Linked DNA regions of Endozoicomonas gorgoniicola. Each later gene encodes a partner of the first gene's protein in a complex. Links are inferred from orthologs where the notes say so. Each region holds a gene or a part of one and is shown on either strand. Other genes may lie near its edges. The genes, in order: dinB and dnaN.

Region 1 (10,047 bases):
CCTAATCTATTCATACTGCTTCCGACACTTAAGGCAAAACCTTTCATAGATGCCTTCTGGTGGTGAGTCAGTAGCGATAACGGCAGCGTATTGGTTACCCCAAGGGCACATCCCCACAAAACAGAGGCACATACCGCTGAAGCAAAATTCTGGGCGAACCCGTAAATAACTTGAGCAGCAGCCGCTGAAAACAGTGCAATGACAAGCCCGCATATAAGGTAACGGACGTTTTTATTGTGACGGTCTTCCACTTTGCCCCAGATAGGTGCCACCAAAAAAACCATTGCAGCCATAGCCGCATATAAAGTGCCCGTTTGTAAATTATTACCACTTAATTGATCAATAACATAAAGAGCAAAAAATGAGGCACTCATTCGACGGAGTATTTTAGTTGAGACAACCAAAAGATAACAATAAGAGTTAAATGGCGTTAATAATTTTAAAAAAACGCTAAATTTTAACTTAGCCTTATCCTTCCCTTTATTGATCAAGGGAGATTCTGAGAGAAAAAAAACACAAGCAACGGTTAACAGAAACAATGTAACTGAAGCAATAGTGAAAATGAGATAATAATTAAAATAGTGAGATATAAATCCACCAAAGACAGGCCCCAGTATCGTTCCGGTTGCCATCATAGACTGAACTTTTCCAATTAAAAAGCTATGCTCTCCGTCAGGTTTTTTACTGACCAAAAATGCCTGCGCTACGGCTGTATAGCCAGTAAATGCGCCCTGCACAAGGCGAAGAACAAAGATCTCGACAATGTGGTCGGTAAAAATCAGCAACGTCTGAACAATAGCAAGCGCTACTGTACAACGAATGATCATTTTTTTATAACCCAGAAAGCTCCCCATATAACCCCAAAACGGTATGGCCAGCACTGAGGCGACAAAAGGAGCCAGATAAATGACGGTGCTCCACAGAACCAGACTGGAATGACTGTGTTCGGGAAGATAGAGTTTCAGAATAAGGGGCCAATAAGGGTCGGTCATACTGATGCAGGTAATCACCAGGAATTCACCGAATAAAACCAGCCTTATCTGAGAATTGATTGATAGCTTGAATGTCATTTCGTATTGGCGATGACAGTGGGTCAAGTCCGGCGCCAAGCCTGCAAAAGACACGGTCAAAGATAGTTTACAGGTTCGTTCTACGCAAACCCGGCTCTTTAAGTGGACTGAGATAAGAAGAGAAGTGTTTCACGGGCTAAGTTATGGCCTGTCGGTTTTTCTATTCGATCAAATCGAGCCGCTAAGTTGACTTCACTGACTTCGTAACCCTCGTCACCGTAAAGCAAATCAACCCCTCCCAGGCTGAAGTCTAAAGCCTGACAAGTTTGCTCCACAATTTTCGACATCTGTGAGTCAATATCAATAGCCCGAACGGATGCTCCGAGAGAGATATTAGCCCTTCTTGATTTTCCACCCGCATCTCGCTCAACAGCAGTAAACGCCTTTCCCCCAAGGACAAATACACGAATATCCTTACCTAAACTTTTTGTACAGCAACGCTGCACAAGTGCACGAGCCCCCTCTCTGCTTACCGAGTTATAAAGACCAATGAGTTCATCCAGTTGATGTTGGTTATCAACAAAAACCACGGATTGACCGCGTGCAGATCTGGTTTCTTTAAAGACCAGAGGCCAGCCCAGTTCATCCGCGATTCGGGACGAGTCAACCTGTCCATTTAGCAGAACCGTTGCTGGTGTCGGGACACCATTTTTTTGTAAAAACAGATAAGTCGTAAACTTATCCATGGACTTTTCAAAACATCGGTACGAGTTAAGCACTCTGGTGTCGCTGAACAGTTCAAGAGCCTGCATGCAGCTCAGCGTATGAGAGGTCACCGTTGAGCTACCCGTTTTGCAATAAAACACATCAGGAAGATCTCGGGAAAGCTCATTGTTACCAAAATAAAGTGTTCCTTCTTTTACCTGAAACTGAAGATCCGATGGTTTAACAAAATCAACTTCGATACCTAAGTGCTTTGCTTCTTCCCTGATGCGCTGAATGGATTGAGCTGCAAAATCTAATTTGGTTGTAACCATACAGATCTTCATACTATCTCCATACTACCTACGAACCTTTTTGAGCGAACGGAAAAAGGGTAATCTGGTTGAGTGATATCTTATGAACCAACGTTAAGTAACTGCCGAAGGGCATCTACCCAGCCTGCCCATAATTACAGATACTGAAGCCTTTAACTTTGAGATGCTAGTTTGACATTACTTCCCCTCTGCCCGAGGGTAGGTCTACAACGAGACAGAAAGAAGATAGCACATATCAACCCTGACGGGCTGAAGAAATTCACCTCCCTGCTATTTCGCAGGGAGTCCTCTTTCAGTTTCAACCTTTCCTCCCTGCCCGTTTCCGATTACACTCTGACGATGCCTCGAGTTACCTTCTACCTGCTGCAACAACAGTCTACCAAGGCTGTACGAGACTTCGCCTGTCGCCTGACTGACAAGGCGTGGCGTTCCGGTATGCCTGTACACATTCATACAGACAATGCCATCCAGTGCGAAACCATGGATCGACTGTTATGGGAGTGGCGGGAAGATCGCTTTCTTCCCCATGAAATCAGAAGTGATGACAACAATGCCCCCATCACCCTGGGGCATACCGACCCCGGCAACATTAAGGGCGCTCTGCTGATCAACCTCGCGTCTGGTATTCCTGGTTTTTATAAAAATTTCCATCGTACCTGCGAAATTGTTGATAAGAGCCCCGGACCTGTAGAAGCCCTGAGGCAGAAATTTCGTGATTACAAAACCGACGGTATTAAACCTGAACTGCACGATATTTCTGCAGGAGGTCAGCATTGAATACTGAAAAAACCAGCGACCTGTTAAACGAACTGGAACGTCTCAAAGTTTTGCTGGATAAAAACAGCGCATTCGAAAAGACCAGCGAGAACATCCCTGTGCTGACCGATGTGATTGATGGACAAACACCAGCAGAATCAGGGCGACAAACCGTAGCCGTGATTAACCTGGGTGAACCCGGCAGCATTAACGATAACGATAACAATGACGACAGTACCACCGAGCTGCGCCATCAGCTCCGCACTGAAGGCCGTCGCATGATTCGCAATCTGATTGATGAAGAGCTGGTTCGTATTGAAAGCCGCCTGAGCAAAGAGCTGAACAGTCATCTTGAACAGCTGCTCGATGAAATCCAGCCGGTCTCTGAACCTCCCACTTCGCCGTGGGAACCATAGATTCATCGACATTAGTTTAAACTGGAAGCCTGCCCAACTCCGGGTCAGGCTTCGTCTCCAGCCACTAACTGTAAACACCTGTCGTTCATAGGTGTTAGAACTACAGTACATAGTAAAAATATAATAGTGAACTGTCGTGACTTTTGAGACAGGATCATACTGATTCTTTGAGGGTTAACTTTGGTTTTGTTTGTTGGTGGTACTTCAAACTTAAACCGCTTTCGTCGTAAGGGGCTGGAGTCGCAACACGCTGGCTGAAAGAGATTAGCAACCCGTATGAAAACGAACTGTAGAGAACCGCTCATTAGCGAATTGAACTATTGAGTATCGAGCAGTGATTGCGCATCATTAAGCAGATCACTGTCCTGCTTTCTGGCTACCATGCAAAAACAGATTATCCGTCGAGACGTCACTGAATTACTGTCTTCCTCTCTGCCTCCCCTGCTGGCGCGTATTTATGCCGCCCGGGGGATATCCAGTGAAGACGAAATAGCACGCCAGTTAAAAGGGCTGCACCATTACACCCATCTGAAAGATATTGATGTCGCAGCCCGCATTCTTGCCGATGCCATTGCTGAGCAGAAGAAGATTCTGATAGTTGGTGATTTTGACTGCGATGGAGCCACCAGCAGCGCCCTCGGTGTACTGGCTATTCGCGCCATGGGCGGACAGGTGGATTACCTGGTACCCAACCGTTTTGAATACGGCTATGGCTTAACCCCTGAAATTGTTACAGTCGCAGAATCCTTTCAGCCAAAGGTTCTGGTAACGGTCGATAACGGCATCTCCAGCCTTTCAGGTGTTACCGCTGCCAGGGAAAGAGGCTGGCAGGTTGTAGTCACCGATCACCACCTTGCCGGGCGAGAGCTGCCTGACGCAGATGCTATTGTGAACCCAAACCAGCCCGACTGCCCGTTCCCGGGCAAAAACACAGCAGGTGTCGGCATAATTTTTTATGTTATGTGCGCCCTGCGTACAACGCTGAACCAGCGCGGCTGGTTTGATCATCGCCCTGCCTTCAACCCTTTCGACCTGCTGGACCTGGTGGCGCTCGGCACCGTTGCCGATGTTGTCAGTCTGGACAAAAACAACCGAATTCTTGCCCACCAGGGGCTGGCAAGAATTCGTGCCGGCCATTGTCGCCCCGGTATCAAAGCGTTGATCGACGTATCCGGTCGCAGCCAGTCCAGACTGGTTGCCAGCGATCTTGGCTTTGCACTGGGACCAAGACTCAATGCAGCTGGTCGCCTGGACGATATGTCCACCGGCATCGAACTGCTGCTCACTCCACATATAGAACAAGCCAGAGAGATTGCCTCTGAGCTGGACAGCCTGAACCGGGACAGAAAGGATATTGAGGCTGGAATGCAGCAAGAAGCAATGGCCGAACTCGCCAAACTCAACCTGGACAAGAGTACAGAACTGCCTTGGGGAGTCAGCCTGTATCAACAGGGCTGGCATCAGGGCGTTATCGGTATTCTGGCTTCGCGGATCAAAGATAAACTGCACCGTCCGGTGATTGCTTTTGCGGCTGCGGATAACGGTGAACTGAAAGGTTCGGCCCGCTCTGTCAAAGGCCTGCACATGCGTGACGCCCTTGATGCCATTGCCAGGGAGCATCCGGATCTGATCATAAAATTTGGCGGCCACGCCATGGCAGCAGGATTAAGCATTAAGCAGGATGGATTTACAGCGTTCTCAGACTGTTTTGACAAAATCGTTCGCAAACAGCTGGATGCCGATGATCTGGAGGCGGAAATTCACACCGACGGAACACTGGAAAGTCATGACTTCACCCTGCAGACCGCACAGATGCTGAGAGAGGCCGGCCCCTGGGGGCAAAGCTTTCCCGAACCGAGTTTTGATGGTCGTTTTCAACTGATACAACAGCGCTTAGTGGGACAGAAGCATCTGAAGATGGTCTTAAAAATTCCTGACAGCGAGTTCTATCTGGACGGTATCGCCTTCAATATCGATCCCCAGCTCTGGCCAGACCCTGCTGTCAACCGTATCCATGCCGTCTACAAACTGGATATCAACGAATTCCGCGGGCAGCAATCCCTGCAATTACTGGTTGATTATTTTGAGCCTTTAGCCTGAAAAAGCCTTTAGCCCAAAAAAGCTGTTAACCGGGCCAGCCAGCGTTTGCATAACCTGCTTTTTACTCTAATCTGGTGTGATCAGGACAAATGCTTACCGCTGGCTATAACAATGATGACAACAACCAACCGAATAAAAAAACTCGCACCACTGATTATTTTACTGCTCTCCCTTGCCCTGCTTATACCAGGCATTACTCAGCCATTAATCACCCTGCAGGCGTCACTCAGCCACCAGGCTCTGGTGGAAACAGGTAAAACCCTGGTTGAGCAGCAGGACATGCACCCAGCCATGAAATCCATGGCCAGACAGTTTCTGGGCAGCCTGAGAGTCAGCGGTGACAGCCTGGTTTACGACAAGACCCGCAGCATCCTGGGAACTGCTGAAGACCTCTGGCAATTTGGCTATCGCTTTGTTGCTGTTCTGATTCTGGTGTTCAGCGTCGTGATTCCAGCCATTAAGTCTGTTTTGTTGATGGCCGCCTGTCTTTCACAATCATCTGCCACCCTGCTCAAGGTCAACACCCTGCTAAGCAAATGGTCCATGTCGGATGTCTTTGCCATGGGGGTGATTATTGCCCTGCTGGCAGCCAATGCCGCCTCGTCGGAAAGTGCAGCAATTAACTTCAATGCACAGTTACACAACGGCTTCTACTGGTTTGTCGCCTACTGTCTTTTATCCAGTGCAGGCTCTCAGATTCTGGTCAGAAATTATTCTGAAATAAACTGACCATGGCTGTGCAAATTCAAATGTAACCGACTCTATGAACTAGACTTCTATCCGTGTCATCAAACGATGATATTTTACTTGTACAAAGTTCCGTTCAAGGGGTCCAGTTTATGCACACTCCTAAAGTGCTGCCTGTATTTGCAGCGTTTTTTGTTTTCATACTCAATGCTGCGTATGGAGGGGATTTGACAGGCAAAGTAGAAGACAAGGAAGTCGTTAGTTTAGTGCCCGGTGATTACGGCAGCATAAAAGTGTTATCCGTATACCATCCCCCAAGCAGTGAACCAACACCACCTGATACTCCATCAGGCACCTTCCCGGAACAAGAGCAAACAGTTGTAGAAAATGAGGAGAGCCTAGACGAGACAGATAAAAAGCCTTCAGAAGACTCTTCAGAAGATACTTCAGCTCAATCCGCTGCAGAGTCCCAGGAAAAAAAAGAACCAACAGAAGATCCTGAACCCCAGTCAAGCACAACCACTCCGGAGACTCCCGAAGCTGTCAGCAGCAACGCTCAGCCTTTATTAGACTTTTACGGTAATCTGGATCATTTGAGTATCAGATCGGTACCGGGCTCTCCACATCTGATGTCTATCCATAATGACCAAAATACATCAAGTAATACTGTGTATTTAAGCGTTGATGATTCTCGGGAAGACCAGTCTGGCCCAGGCAATGAGAATTCAGCAGAGCCATTTTTCAACCGTGTAGAAAATTATGTAAGTGGAAGCGATCAATCTGATAAAAACAAAGAAGCAGCGCGAACACTTATAACCGCATTAACTACTCCAGCATTCATTCTACCACTTCAAGAAATGGCACAGCTGGGAACCGTTCAATGGTATAACCTTTGCACAAACAGAGTCGGCACAGCCATTCGGCGGGTTTTAGGACAATATATTAATCGTTTTTCCGGCTACACGGTCATCACAACAGAGATAAGGGTACCAACACCAAATCAAGGATATACGTATGACCGTGGATCAGACTCACATACTGCCTCTGAGTCTGGCGATGGCATTGAAGTCAGCTACAGTTCCAGCCAGCCAAAAGAAAATTATCACAAAGTTAAGTTCACACTCGCTCTTCCAGGCTCTTACGACGCGCATACCCTTGGTGCTGTAACACCCACCTGTAGCGATGGTAAGAAAGATATAACCAAAAAAGAGGATGACGATGATAACACTGATGAGAGCAAGTCCAGATGGCGTATATTCTATTATCCCATGAAGTTCTTAAGTCTATTCACAGGTACCGCAAAGAAACAAAGTGATCAACAATCTCCAAAAACTACAGGAAATGGGAAACAAGGCTCAATGCTTGCTGAAAACTCAATCCCGTTACTACTTAAGCAGCTTTTAAACAACCGATATGATACCAGTTATCCGCATGAGGAAGACTCGTCATTACTAACGTTAAAGCACAACGTTGAAACTACCAAATGGATTAACCAGGGTCTGAAGATCCAATCTGCTAACGGTTTAAAGTCAGGTTTAAATCCTGCCAATCAGGCGAACCAGGGAATTATGGGCTACTAATTATGGGCTGCTAAGAGAAGCGTCGCCCAATTAACTACAACACCTGATCACGAAGCCCTGGTTGATCAGGTGTTGTGCAAATCATTTAATGGTCCATCTGCTGAACCTGCAGCTCCAGTGCATCAATCGATATTTTGATTTCCATCAGGCAGATCACCAAAGAAACCAACAAAAAAAGCAGGCTCAGGCCGAAAATAATGAACCCCCACTGAAACAGGTTTAAGTGCAGCAAAAACATCACCAGCACACAACTGATAAAACTCATGATTCCAGTCCCCTGCATGTGTTTAATCAGCTTCATTCGCCGCCGCAGGTTTTCCAGCTGCCCCCTGATAACGGGACTGTTTGGATTATTCTGGTCTTCTTCGTGCAAAGTTCGGATCAGAGAGGCAAGCGCCAGAAATTTGTTGGTGTAAGAGAGAAATAGCAGGGAAATTGCCGGAAACAACAAAGCTGGCGTGGTAAGGGTCAACTGCATAAAACAACCAGTAAGGACAAATAAAAAAAACCATTATTTCGATATATACCTGGCTGTCAAATCATTTCAAACAGCTTCTCATACCAGTCAAAGCCCGGGTCGTTTCCGCTCAAACAGTTCCAGTTGCAAAAATCGTTCTGGCGCACGCAGGTCAATCAGCCGCACCCCCAGCCCCAGCAACCGAACCGGCTTATTACCCCGCTCCCATGCCCTGACCATCAGGGTTTTGAAATGTTCTTCAGCATCCAGGTCATCCCGATCAGGAATCTCTTCCAGCGTCGTCTGGTTGAAGTCTGAAAATTTAACTTTTACAAAGCGTTTCTGCACAGCGTATTCAGAATTGATCCCGGAAAATCGCTGCGCCAGATCATCCAGCAGAGGCTTTACCTTAGCGACAATATCAGCCTCATCCAGAAGATCAGTGTCGTAGGTATGTTCAACCGAAAGGGATTTACGCCGCCGCCCGGTTTCCACCGGACGCTCATCCACTCCACGAGCCATCTCCCAGAGGCGCTCGCCAAAAGTGCCGAACCAGCGACATAGCTCCAGGGGAGAATACTGTCGTAGCTGACCACAGGTAAAAATACCTTTATTGTTCATTTTTTCAGTGGTTACTTTACCAACGCCGTGTATCCGCTCAACCGGAAGTTCAAAGACAAAGTCCTCAACATCTGTGGGCGGGATTACAAATAAACCATTTGGTTTATTCCAGTCGCTGGCTATTTTGGCAAGAAATTTATTGGGTGCAGCGCCTACAGAAACCGTTATACCCACCTCCTCCCTGACCGCCCGCATAATGTCCTGTGCCATGAGTGTGGCACTGCCTTTGCACAACTGAACACCGGTGACATCCAGATAGGCTTCATCAAGCGACAGAGGTTCGATAAGTGAGGTATAGCGCTGAAAGATGTCGTGCATCTTCTTCGAAGCTTCTTTATAGAGTTCAAATCGTGGAGGAATAATTTTTAGCTCTGGGCATAACCTGATGGCCTGAAATGACGCCATGGCAGAGCGAACTCCCGCCTCTCTGGCAGCGTAACTGCAGGTGGCGATTACTCCACGTCGCTCTGGCCTGCCACCAACGGCAAAAGCCTTTCCTTTTAACGAACTATCTTCACGCTCTTCTACCGAGCAGTAAAATGCATCTGCATCTACGTGCAGAATTTTACGATTTTCTCCAGGTATTGAAGTAGAAAGCTGATCAGACATAACAGGTCAGTTACACAACAGGTTCATTACATCTATGTTACTGATTCATTGGCTTAATACGCAAGAAAAACTGTTTTTTTATACAGTGTAAAATGCCTGCTCAGACAATCATGGAACAAAAGTATTTATTTTTGGCAATAGCCACTTCCCCGTATTCCCATGTTATCCAGAAAGGCGTTGAATGCGCTCCAATGACTTCATTGCCGGGTCAGAAGACCATCATTTATCCAAAGCCCGATGGTGACTCAGGCAGGTTCCTTTACCGAGCCATTCCTCATAAGTGTGCTGAGTCAGTGTACTTATGAGGAATGCCTCATAACCCTTGTTGTTTAAACAACATTGCTATTTTCCAACGAGAGAATCACGGCACTGCAAATGCGCTTTACGATTTTCAATACACCGGTTATTCACCCGTTATGTGTCCTGATTGCCAGACTGGGACTGTTTTTGTCCGGCTGGAAAGTGGAAGGTAAAAAGCCCAAGGCACCAAGGTTTATCCTTATCGCTGCACCACACACCAGCAACTGGGACTTTTTCTATGGTATTGCCATTGGCCTGTGTACCGGCGTCCACTGCTACTGGACGGGCAAATCCAGCCTGTTCTGGGGGCCTTTTGGACCCATCATGCGCTGGCTGGGTGGCATTGCCGTCGACCGAACAAAGCCGAAAAGCATGGTAGAGCAGACGGTTTGTGCCTTCAAAGGCAACAAACAGCTGCGTCTGGTCATCTGCCCGGAAGGCACTCGTGCCAAAGGGGATCGCTGGCGCACCGGT
Region 2 (10,179 bases), 4.1 Mb from region 1 along the record:
GGAAGAAAGCATTTTCTTCCAGCAGCCCCTGCAACTGCTCACCCAGCTTGACGATTGCTCGATAATCGCCGGAGGAGAAGAAATCATTTCTCCAGGTGTATTCAGACGGAATACCGTGCGCCAGAATAGTCACTTTGGGCAGCCAGGCGTGATGCTCACGATCTTCAATGCATTCGAAAGTAATAGTGCGACCAGCCAGATCAATCTTCTGAACACGTTCATTCAGTTTGTCTGTCCAGTTTTTCATAAAGGCTTCATTACCAAGGCTGGTTTCTTCCACCTCAGGCATGTAAATCAATTCCTTCATGATATCCATAGGGTACAGACGGGACAGTCGCTCGATCCCTGCTATCACCTGACGGTACTCTTTCACCAGATTTTCCAGAGGTTCATCGGCTATACCCGGAGCATTTTCATTCACATGCATGCTGGCATTTTCCAGCGCTGCCTGCGTCAGGTATTCACTGAGTGCAGTTTCGTCTTTCAGGTACTGTTCTTGCTTTCCACGCTTGATCTTGTACAGAGGTGGTTGAGCGATGTAGACATAGCCGTTTTCAATCAGCTCAGGCATTTGACGGAAGAAGAAAGTCAGCAGCAGTGTACGAATGTGAGAACCATCAACATCCGCATCCGTCATGATAATGATGTTGTGATAACGCAGCTTTTCTATATTGAATTCGGAACGCCCAATGCCACAGCCCATAGCTGTGATCAAAGTACCTACTTCAGCAGAAGACAGCATCTTGTCGAAGCGAGCCTTCTCTACGTTCAGAATTTTACCTTTCAGCGGAAGAATAGCCTGGGTCTTACGGTTACGCCCCTGCTTGGCAGAACCACCCGCAGAGTCACCCTCCACAATATACAGTTCTGACAGTGCCGGATCTTTTTCCTGACAGTCAGCCAGCTTTCCTGGCAGACCGGCAATATCCAGAGCACCTTTCCGCCGGGTCATTTCACGAGCTTTACGGGCCGCTTCACGGGCGCGTGCAGCATCCAGCATTTTGTTAACAACCGCTTTGGATTCCTGAGGATTTTCCAGCAGGTAATCAGAAAAGTATTTACTCATTTCCTGTTCTACGGCTGTTTTTACTTCAGATGACACCAGCTTGTCTTTGGTCTGGGAAGAGAACTTGGGGTCCGGTACCTTCACAGAAATAATAGCCGTCAGACCTTCGCGGGCATCATCACCAGAAGTGGAAACTTTCTGCTTCTTGGCAAAACCTTCCCGCTCAATATAGCCATTCAGGCTTCGGGTCAGGGCTGCACGGAAACCCGCCAGATGAGTACCGCCATCACGCTGTGGAATGTTGTTGGTGAAGCTATAGATGCTTTCTTGAAAGCCATCATTCCATTGCAAAGCCACTTCAACACCAACACCGTCTTCACGATTTATGTTGAAATGGAACACCTTATTTATGTTCGTCTTGTTGGTATTCAGATACTCAACAAATGCGCTCAGACCACCTTCATAGCGGAAGTCATCTTCCTTACCGGTGCGCTCATCCACCAGTTTGATGTAAACACCGGAGTTCAGGAACGACAACTCACGCAGTCGCTTAGCCAGAATATCGTAGCTGAACTGAATATTGTTGAAGGTTTCTTCGGATGGGATGAAATGAATCTCTGTACCGCTGTTTTCAGTTTCACCGATGACTTTCATAGGCTCCTGAGGAACACCATGCATATACACCTGATGATGAACCTGTCCACCACGGCGAATGGTCATTTTCAGTTCTTTTGACAGAGCATTAACAACCGATACCCCTACGCCATGCAGACCACCGGACACCTTGTAAGTGTTGTCATCAAACTTACCACCGGCATGCAGGACTGTCATGATAACTTCGGCAGCAGAGACACCTTCTTCTTCATGGATATCTACCGGAATACCACGGCCATTATCCTTCACGGTAATGGATTCGTCCGGATGAATGATAACAGTGATCTGGTCACAGTAGCCCGCAAGGGCCTCGTCAATTGAGTTATCAACTACCTCAAACACCATGTGGTGCAGACCTGTACCATCATCCGTGTCACCAATATACATACCCGGGCGCTTACGAACGGCATCCAGGCCTTTCAGCACCTTAATATTGGACGCATCGTAGTTTTGTTCACTCATGCTCTATCTCCAACGATTCAGCCTGGCGAATCTCACGCCCAGGATAGATTTGCTCATTAGCCTCCAGTCGCCCTTGTTTCACGTGAAACACTTTGACATTGACTTCAGGCAGCCAGCAATCAGACAGTGCAGATTGCTCGACACAGGTGATAAACACCTGGCTTTTCATATTTTGTAGTATTGAACACAGAGCTTTCCGGTGAGGAGCGTCCAGCTCCGATGGTAGGTCGTCCACCAGAAAAACGCATTGCTTGCCGGTCTTTTGATAGAACAACAAGCCTTGTGCCAACTTTAACGCGCAGACAACCAGCTTTAACTGTCCACGCGAAAGAATATCAATGGCATTTATGCCATCTATTTTTACCCGAATATCGGCTCGCTGAGGTCCTGAATGCGAGAAACCGGACTGAATATCTCTCTCCATTCCTTCTGCAAGTACTTCAGCAAAAGAGCGTAACCTGTCCCACCCCCGGTAATAACTGAGCTTAATACCTTCAAGATCTGTTAATTGTCCGAGCACTTCATGAAAGACTGGCGCCAACTGCTCAAAATACTCTTGCCTTAACAGATGAACAGCTTCTGAAGCTTTCACCAGTTCAGCATCCCAGACAGGAAGTTCAGAGCGAATCTTATCGGGAACAGAACGATTAATAGAACTGGATAGTCTACCATGACGAAGCAAACTATTCCGCTGTTTGAGCGCCTTCTGCAAGCGTTTCCAGAGAGGAATAAAATCACGCTGTTTCACGTGAAACACTCCCCAATCTAAAAACTGTCTTCGGTCTTTCGGAGAGCCTTCCAGTAACCGAAAAGTATCGGGATTGATTAACTGCAAGGGCAGGTGTCGTGCCAGCTCAGAAGTCGACCTTAAGTTCTCACCAGACACTCGTATCTGGAAGTTCTCATCCTGCAAGGCTCTGGATACGCCCACATTCAACATCGCACTGCCTGAATGGCGAATCTGACCAAAAACAGTACATTTTGGCTGATCCCTGCGAATAACTGGCTTTACCCTGTTACTGCGAAAAGAACGAGCTAGCCCCAGTAGATGGATAGCCTCAAGTACGCTGGTCTTGCCACTACCGTTCAGGCCATAAAGAATGTTGATGGAAGGAGAGGGCTGTATGGTTAAAGATTCGAGATTACGAATATCTTTAACCATCAATTTATGGATGGTCATGCACAACCCTCGGAAGAAAACAGCGACTTAACAGGATGTGTCGATATTTGAGAGCTGTGCATTTTCATACATTATTTACAGACGCATCGGCATAACAACGTAAGTGGAATCGCCACCTTCGGACTCTTCCAGCAAAGCACTGCTGTTAGGATCAGAAAGGGTGATCTTCACAGAATCACCGGAAATAACAGACAGAACGTCCAACAGATAGCTGACGTTAAAGCCAATTTCGATAGCATCTCCATGATAGCTCAGGCTCACTTCCTCTTCTGCTTCTTCCTGCTCAGGGTTGTTTGCCATTACCTTAAGCAGACCATCATTCAGAATCAGACGAATACCACGATACTTTTCATTGGACAGAATAGAAGCTCTCTGGAAAGCCTGACGCAGCTGTTGACGATCACCCACAATAATTTTGTCACCACCGCGAGGGACGACACGATCATAATCCGGGAATTTCCCATCAACCAGCTTGGAAGTGAAAATAAAGTCACCGGCTTTGGCGCGGATATGGTTAGCACCCAGAGAGATATGCACCATCTCGTCACCTTCGGTAAGAAGGCGAGCCATTTCCATAATACCCTTGCGAGGCACAATCACCTGGTGTCGATCCTGCTGATTAATGTCGGCATCCACTGCACACATAGCGAGACGGTGACCGTCGGTTGCAACAGCCCGGAGACAGTTCTGACTGACCTCTAGCAACATGCCATTCAGGTAGTAACGAACATCCTGTTGAGCCATAGCAAAGGCTGTGCGATCAATCAGGCGACGCATCCGGGCCTGACCGATGGTAAAGGTCATTGAGCCCGCTTCTTCTTCAATGCTTGGAAATTCATTAGCTGGCAGAGTGGAAAGTGTGAAGCGTGAACGTCCGGCGCGCACCTTAACCCTTTGATCATCCTGAGAAAACTCAATCATGGCGTTCTCAGGAAGAGACTTACAGATATCCATCAGCTTACGTGCCGGAACAGTAATCTCGCCGCCTTCAGTGACATCATCCAGAGAAACGCGGCCAACCAGCTCCACTTCCAGGTCTGTACCTGTCAGGGAGAGTTGGTCACCGCCCACCACCATCAGGACGTTAGACAAAACAGGTAGTGTCTGCCTGCGCTCTACAACGCCCGCCACCAGTTGCAGTGGCTTCAGCAATGCTTCCCGATTAATGGTAAATTTCATCGCTTTCCTTTCTCTTGCTAGCTGGAAAAGAGCCGGTGCCCTTTTCTCAAATTCAATAAAATCTGTTGAAACTTTTATACCAGAAACTATTACACCAGAAACTACTGCATCAGAATAATTAACTGGTCAAAGATCTCAACAGGTTCTTGTAGTCATCCCGAATCTCACTATCTGTACCCGTTAGCTCTTTTACTTTGCGACAGGCATGTAGCACCGTAGTATGATCTCGACCACCGTAGGCATCGCCAATTTCCGGCAGACTGTGACTGGTTAATTCCTTGGACAGCGCCATGGCAACCTGTCGGGGTCTTGCCACAGAACGACTGCGTCGTTTGGATAAGATATCAGCAACTTTGATTTTGTAATACTCTGCTACTGTTCTTTGAATATTATCTATAGAGACCTGCTTGTCCTGCAAGGCTAAAAGGTCTTTCAGGGACTCCCTGATCAGGTCTATATCAATCTTCCTTCCCATAAAGTGCGCGCTCGCAATAACACGCTTGAGCGCTCCTTCCAGCTCCCGAACATTAGAGCGTATACGCTGTGCAATAAAGAAAGCCGCTTCATGGGGCAGGTCGACACGGTGCTGTTCTGCTTTTTTCATCAGGATCGCAACGCGGGTTTCCAGTTCCGGGGGTTCAACCGCTACGGTTAGTCCCCAGCCAAAGCGGGACTTCAGACGCTCTTCAACACCACTGATTTCTTTGGGATAGCGATCACAGGTCAGGATCATCTGCTGGCCACCTTCCAGTAACGCATTGAAAGTATGGAAAAACTCTTCCTGTGACCGTTCTTTACCCGCAAAAAATTGAATATCATCAATCAACAAAGCATCAACAGACCGGTAATAACGCTTGAAGTCATTGATAGCATTGAGCTGCAGAGCTTTGACCATATCTGCCACAAAGCGCTCTGAATGCAGGTAAACCACTCTGGCATTCGGGTTGTGCTTTACCAGAGAATTACCTACTGCATGCATCAGGTGAGTTTTACCCAGACCAACACCACCATAAAGGAACAGTGGGTTATAGGCCGCTCCCGGATTTTCTGCCACCTGCCGAGAAGCTGCCAGTGCCAACTGGTTGGATTTACCTTCAACAAAAGTTTCAAAGGTGAACTGGGTATTCAAAGAGCTGTGATGCTTAATGGAACCTTCTACTTCAACCTGGCGGGTTGGTGTAACAATTTCCCGGGAAGGGTCTGGCTCTTCCGTTACAAGCCCACCCTCTTTAATAGAATCTTTAAGAGTGTCTTTCAGCGGATTAACTTTACGCTGCTTTTTAGCTACAGGTTTGGCCTGTGCTTCATCAACAGCTTCTTCAGCCATCGGCTCATCCACAGCCAGGGACTCCTGCATTAACAGAGGCTCGGACGCTCTGTTCACTTCCAGATTGTTCACCAGCTTTTCAGTAACGGTTCGCTCTTGTAGCTCAGAACCTGCCGCAGGGCTTTTCACCGAATCCTGAATCGGGTTGTGAAACGCTGGTTTAGGGGAAGGCTGTACCTGAACAGAAGCCGTTGAACGCTGAGCAAACTGCGAAGAAAATGAAGGTGTACTGCTGGCATGTGAAGACGTTCTGCTGCTGGAACGACGACTCAGAGATTGCGGTCGGCGGTTTGACACAGCCAGGGCTACAGCCGGTGGTTGTCCATCGGTCAGCTCATCGAGAATTTCCTCAACTCTCGGCAAAAACTTCTCCTTCACCCAGTCTGATACAAAGCGGTTAGGAGCCAGCAGACATAAGTCATGCTCATCCCCCATTACTTTTAGCGGGCGAATCCATGTATTGAACTGCTGCGATGACAGCTCATCCTGAAGAAGATCTATGCATTTTTGCCAGAGCTCAAGGGGCACAGGCGCTCTCCTGAAAACGATCCTGATAACGAGCCCGACAGCGACCCGGAAACCGGATGATGATAAAGCTTATCACCCTGCCTGCTGAACAACTTTCTGAAAGGCTGGGTATTGCGAACAATTGTATCCTTTCGCCCAAAAGTTATCCACACCTTCCCTAGATGATTGCAGAGCTGATCACCACTTTTTTTGTGCCTTTAATTCATATAGTTATCAACAGAAAAAGTCTGTCTTTAAGGTGAATTATTTATTAATTTTTTGCTGTGGATAGACCTGTTTACTAGCAGGGTAAATCCATAGGAATGAGCTGTGTATAACCAGTTGCATAACTTACCCTGTGCATAACTGGTTAGTTTATACACAACTCATCCTCAGGTAAGGAACAGCTAAATACCGTGATTTCTACAGCTTGATACACAGGCCTTAGGCCTTGATATTACTGACAAAAGCCTGCTTATCCACAGAAAATGGCCTGCTAAATTACAATCATAAATACAAAACAACACTAAACAAAAAAAATATATATTTTTTTAATTTATGAACTGATCCTGATTTGTTAATCAGTGAAGGATGGGGTGGATAAAATCAACTATGTTTTTTGGCGAAGAAAGAGAAGTTAATAATTAAGATCAAATGACAATTTTGTGAGTGTTGAATTTTTATCATGAGTATCAAAAGCAGGGCTCTATAGGCTGGTGCTAATCAACATAAGGGCAACAACATGGGGTCCAGCGGCAAACTCTTGACAAATGCAAATTGACGCAGATTGGTCAATTCCTTAGAATGCCCGTCTTTTTGTATATCCATAAAGGGTGTACAGCGTCTTCCTGAGAAGATTGATTAACCAGGAATCGATTAACCAAGAGTAGTGTCATCATGAAAAGAACTTTTCAACCATCTAACCTGAAGCGTGCTCGTTCCCACGGTTTCCGCGCTCGTATGGCTACCAAGAACGGTCGTGCTGTTATCAACCGTCGTCGTGCTAAAGGCCGTAAGCGTCTGAGCGCCTGATTTAAGCAGTAAGACTGTCAGGTGAGCTTCGCTTTTAGCCGCGATAAGCGGTTGTGCTCAGCAGCTGATTTTAAGCAGGTATTTGACCGGGCTGATATCAAGGTATCCAGTCGGCACTTACTGATTCTGGCGAAAGTGAGTGATCACGATCATTCCAGACTGGGTCTGGTAATTGCCAAAAAGAATATCCGTAAGGCCACCGGTCGAAATCGTGTCAAGCGACATATTCGTGAGTCATTTCGTCTGAAACAGGGCGAACTGGGTCATCTGGATATCGTAGTACTGGCACGGCGAGGCTTGGATGAGCTCGAAAACTACGACATAAACAAACTGCTAACCAGACAGTGGCACAAGCTGGCACGTCGTCTGGGTGAGTGGGAACAATCCAGGCAACTTGAGGCCAGACAGCCCAAAGTTGTGGATAAAACCACTTAACAATTTGGTGGACGTTGTAGAGCTGGGTGACTGGGGAGGTAGACACTGCCTCCAGTCGCTTGCGTCACCAGGGAAGGCTTTTGCCTTGATTGGTAAGCACAGCTTATGGAACTAAGCCTTACTGTCTCCTGAAGTCCAGGGTAGATTGAGTAAAAAGACATGCAAAACAGCGTGATACACACGATCAAAGATCTGCCGAGACTACTCGCCAAAGGTTTGATCCGGGTCTATCGCTATTGCATAAGCCCTCTTATGGCAGGGCGTTGTCGATTTTATCCAACCTGTTCCGCTTATGCTCAGGAAGCACTCGACAGCCATGGTTTTCTGAAAGGCAGCAAACTCACTATTTTAAGACTGCTGCGTTGCCATCCCTGGCATCCGGGAGGCTTCGATCCGGTGCCGGAACCCTCAGACAGGCTCAATCGGACAGAATCAGACAATCATTCCCATCAACCAGAATCTGTGGCTCGGACATCATGGATCTGCAAAGAACACTCCTGATAGGCGCCGTAGCTGTTGTTGGTGTACTGACACTCCAACAATGGAACGAAGATTACAATCAACCAGCCCGACCAACCGGGGAAGAAGCAATAACAGGCATGTCTAATATCTCTATCGCACAAAGCGGTTCAGATATGCCGACACTCTCCTCCGATAGCGCAGGTACGGTTACCATTGACGGTAATAGTAATACATCGCCATCCGCTCAACTTGTCAGCGTAAAGACAAATACCCTGAATGTTCAGATTGATCCCGCCGGTGGCGATATTATCGGTCTGAACCTGCCTCAATACCCTGCCTGGCTACCGGAAGAAGATGAGGAGGTTCCTCCCTTTGAACTACTGGTACAGAAATCAGACTGCGTCAGCGGTAGTGTGACCTGCGAATACACTGCGCAGAGCGCACTGGTACGAGCGGATGGTCCACAGGCTGACAACCAGCGGCCACTGTACAACGTCAGGCAGAACAGCTTTACCCTGGATGATGGCAAGGATACCGTCGTTGTTGAGCTGACCCGTTCCACCGATGAGCTGAACCTGACCAAGCGTTATACGTTTGTCCGTGACTCCTACGATATCCGTATGGATTATGTCATTGAGAACAAGGGTGACACCCTATGGCAGGATCGCTTTTATGCACAGCTGAAGCGTGATGGCTCTGAAGACCCCAGCACCGCCAACTCCAGCGCACCGATGAACACCTATCAAGGTGCCGCTGTGCGTTCTGTGGATCAGCCTTACGTTAAACTGCCCTTCAAGGACTTTGCCAAGTCCCGCTTTGAGCAGAATGTTGAAGGCGGCTATGCGGCTATGTTGCAGTTGTACTTCCTCACGGCGTGGGTGCCGGATCAGGCACAACGTCATACCTACTACACCAACCTGTCCCATGACCAGAAGTATTACTTTGTCGGCTTTATCGACAACGTCGCTGTTCAGCCGGGCCAGACCGTTACCGTAGGTGCCGACCTTTACGCCGGTCCAAAAGATCAGGATCATCTGGAACAGCTGGCCGATGGACTCCAGCTGACCAAAGACTTTGGCTGGTTATGGTTCCTGGCTCAGCCTCTGTTTACCCTGCTGAAATTTATTCATTCCATGGTGGGTAACTGGGGCTGGTCCATTATTCTGCTGACGGTGTGTGTGAAAGCGATCTTCTATCCGCTGAACGCTACCAGCTTCCGTTCCATGGCGAAAATGCGCAAGCTGGGACCGAAGATGGCAGATCTGAAAGAGAAGCATGGCGAAGATCGTCAGAAGCTGTCTCAGGCGATGATGGAGCTCTACAAGAAGGAGAAGGTCAACCCAATGGGTGGCTGTCTGCCAATTCTTGTTCAGATGCCTGTCTTTATCGCCCTGTACTGGGTACTGCAGGAGTCTATTGAGCTGCGTCAGGCTCCGTGGCTGGGCTGGATACATGACTTGTCCCAGATGGACCCATACTTCATCCTACCGCTGATCATGGGTGGTTCCATGTTCGCTCAGCAGCTGCTGAATCCAACTCCGCCAGACCCTGTTCAGGCGAAAGTGATGAAGCTGATGCCGGTTATCTTCACTGTGTTCTTCCTGTGGTTCCCGGCCGGTCTGGTACTGTACTGGATAACCAACAATACACTGTCGATTATTCAACAGTTCATCATTACCAGGAAGATTGAGAAAGAAAGTACTTAACGTTCTTTTGCCAATGCTTCAAAAAAACGACCCGGCGGCTTTGCTTCCGGGTCGTTTTTTTTATTCGTTACAGCCGCTAAACTACGCTTCATTTTCTATCTACGACGTAACCGATACATGTCCGATCTCAGTTCTATCCATAACGACACCATTGCTGCACAGGCTACCGCACCGGGACGCGGTGGGGTGGGCATAATCAGGGTTTCCGGGCCTGATGCTCTGAAAGTGG

The links.
Region 2: the proteins of dinB (region 1) and dnaN are in contact, whole or in part, in a solved structure (PDB 1OK7), measured with the Escherichia coli proteins. The link is inferred for Endozoicomonas gorgoniicola from one-to-one orthologs.

The regions. Positions count from the first base shown.
Region 1 is NZ_JAPFCC010000001.1:996,483-1,006,529, reverse strand. Bases 7,213-10,047 are described here. They hold dinB (DNA polymerase IV), read right to left. Parts: upstream 9,274-10,047; coding sequence 8,152-9,273; downstream 7,213-8,151. Other genes in these bases: NX722_RS04590 (lysophospholipid acyltransferase family protein), read left to right, coding at 9,649-10,047; NX722_RS04600 (DUF2721 domain-containing protein), read right to left, coding at 7,672-8,064; NX722_RS04605 (hypothetical protein), read left to right, coding at 7,213-7,586. Also shown: NX722_RS04635 (MFS transporter), read right to left, coding at 1-1,070; NX722_RS04630 (ATP-grasp domain-containing protein), read right to left, coding at 1,169-2,047; NX722_RS04625 (DNA polymerase III subunit chi), read left to right, coding at 2,387-2,824; NX722_RS04620 (hypothetical protein), read left to right, coding at 2,821-3,219; single-stranded-DNA-specific exonuclease RecJ, read left to right, coding at 3,601-5,319; NX722_RS04610 (paraquat-inducible protein A), read left to right, coding at 5,431-6,048; more of NX722_RS04605, read left to right, coding at 6,159-7,212. UniProt on the Escherichia coli protein: Poorly processive, error-prone DNA polymerase involved in translesion repair and untargeted mutagenesis. Copies undamaged DNA at stalled replication forks, which arise in vivo from mismatched or misaligned primer ends.
Region 2 is NZ_JAPFCC010000001.1:5,054,601-5,064,779, forward strand. The notes cover bases 2,430-5,396. They hold dnaN (DNA polymerase III subunit beta), read right to left. Parts: upstream 4,482-5,396; coding sequence 3,378-4,481; downstream 2,430-3,377. Other genes in these bases: recF (DNA replication/repair protein RecF), read right to left, coding at 2,430-3,302; dnaA (chromosomal replication initiator protein DnaA), read right to left, coding at 4,600-5,396. In the rest of the region: gyrB (DNA topoisomerase (ATP-hydrolyzing) subunit B), read right to left, coding at 1-2,122; more of recF, read right to left, coding at 2,115-2,429; more of dnaA, read right to left, coding at 5,397-6,336; rpmH (50S ribosomal protein L34), read left to right, coding at 7,213-7,347; rnpA (ribonuclease P protein component), read left to right, coding at 7,369-7,782; membrane protein insertion efficiency factor YidD, read left to right, coding at 7,942-8,283; membrane protein insertase YidC, read left to right, coding at 8,259-9,950; tRNA uridine-5-carboxymethylaminomethyl(34) synthesis GTPase MnmE, read left to right, coding at 10,068-10,179. UniProt on the Escherichia coli protein: Confers DNA tethering and processivity to DNA polymerases and other proteins. Acts as a clamp, forming a ring around DNA (a reaction catalyzed by the clamp-loading complex) which diffuses in an ATP-independent manner freely and bidirectionally along dsDNA.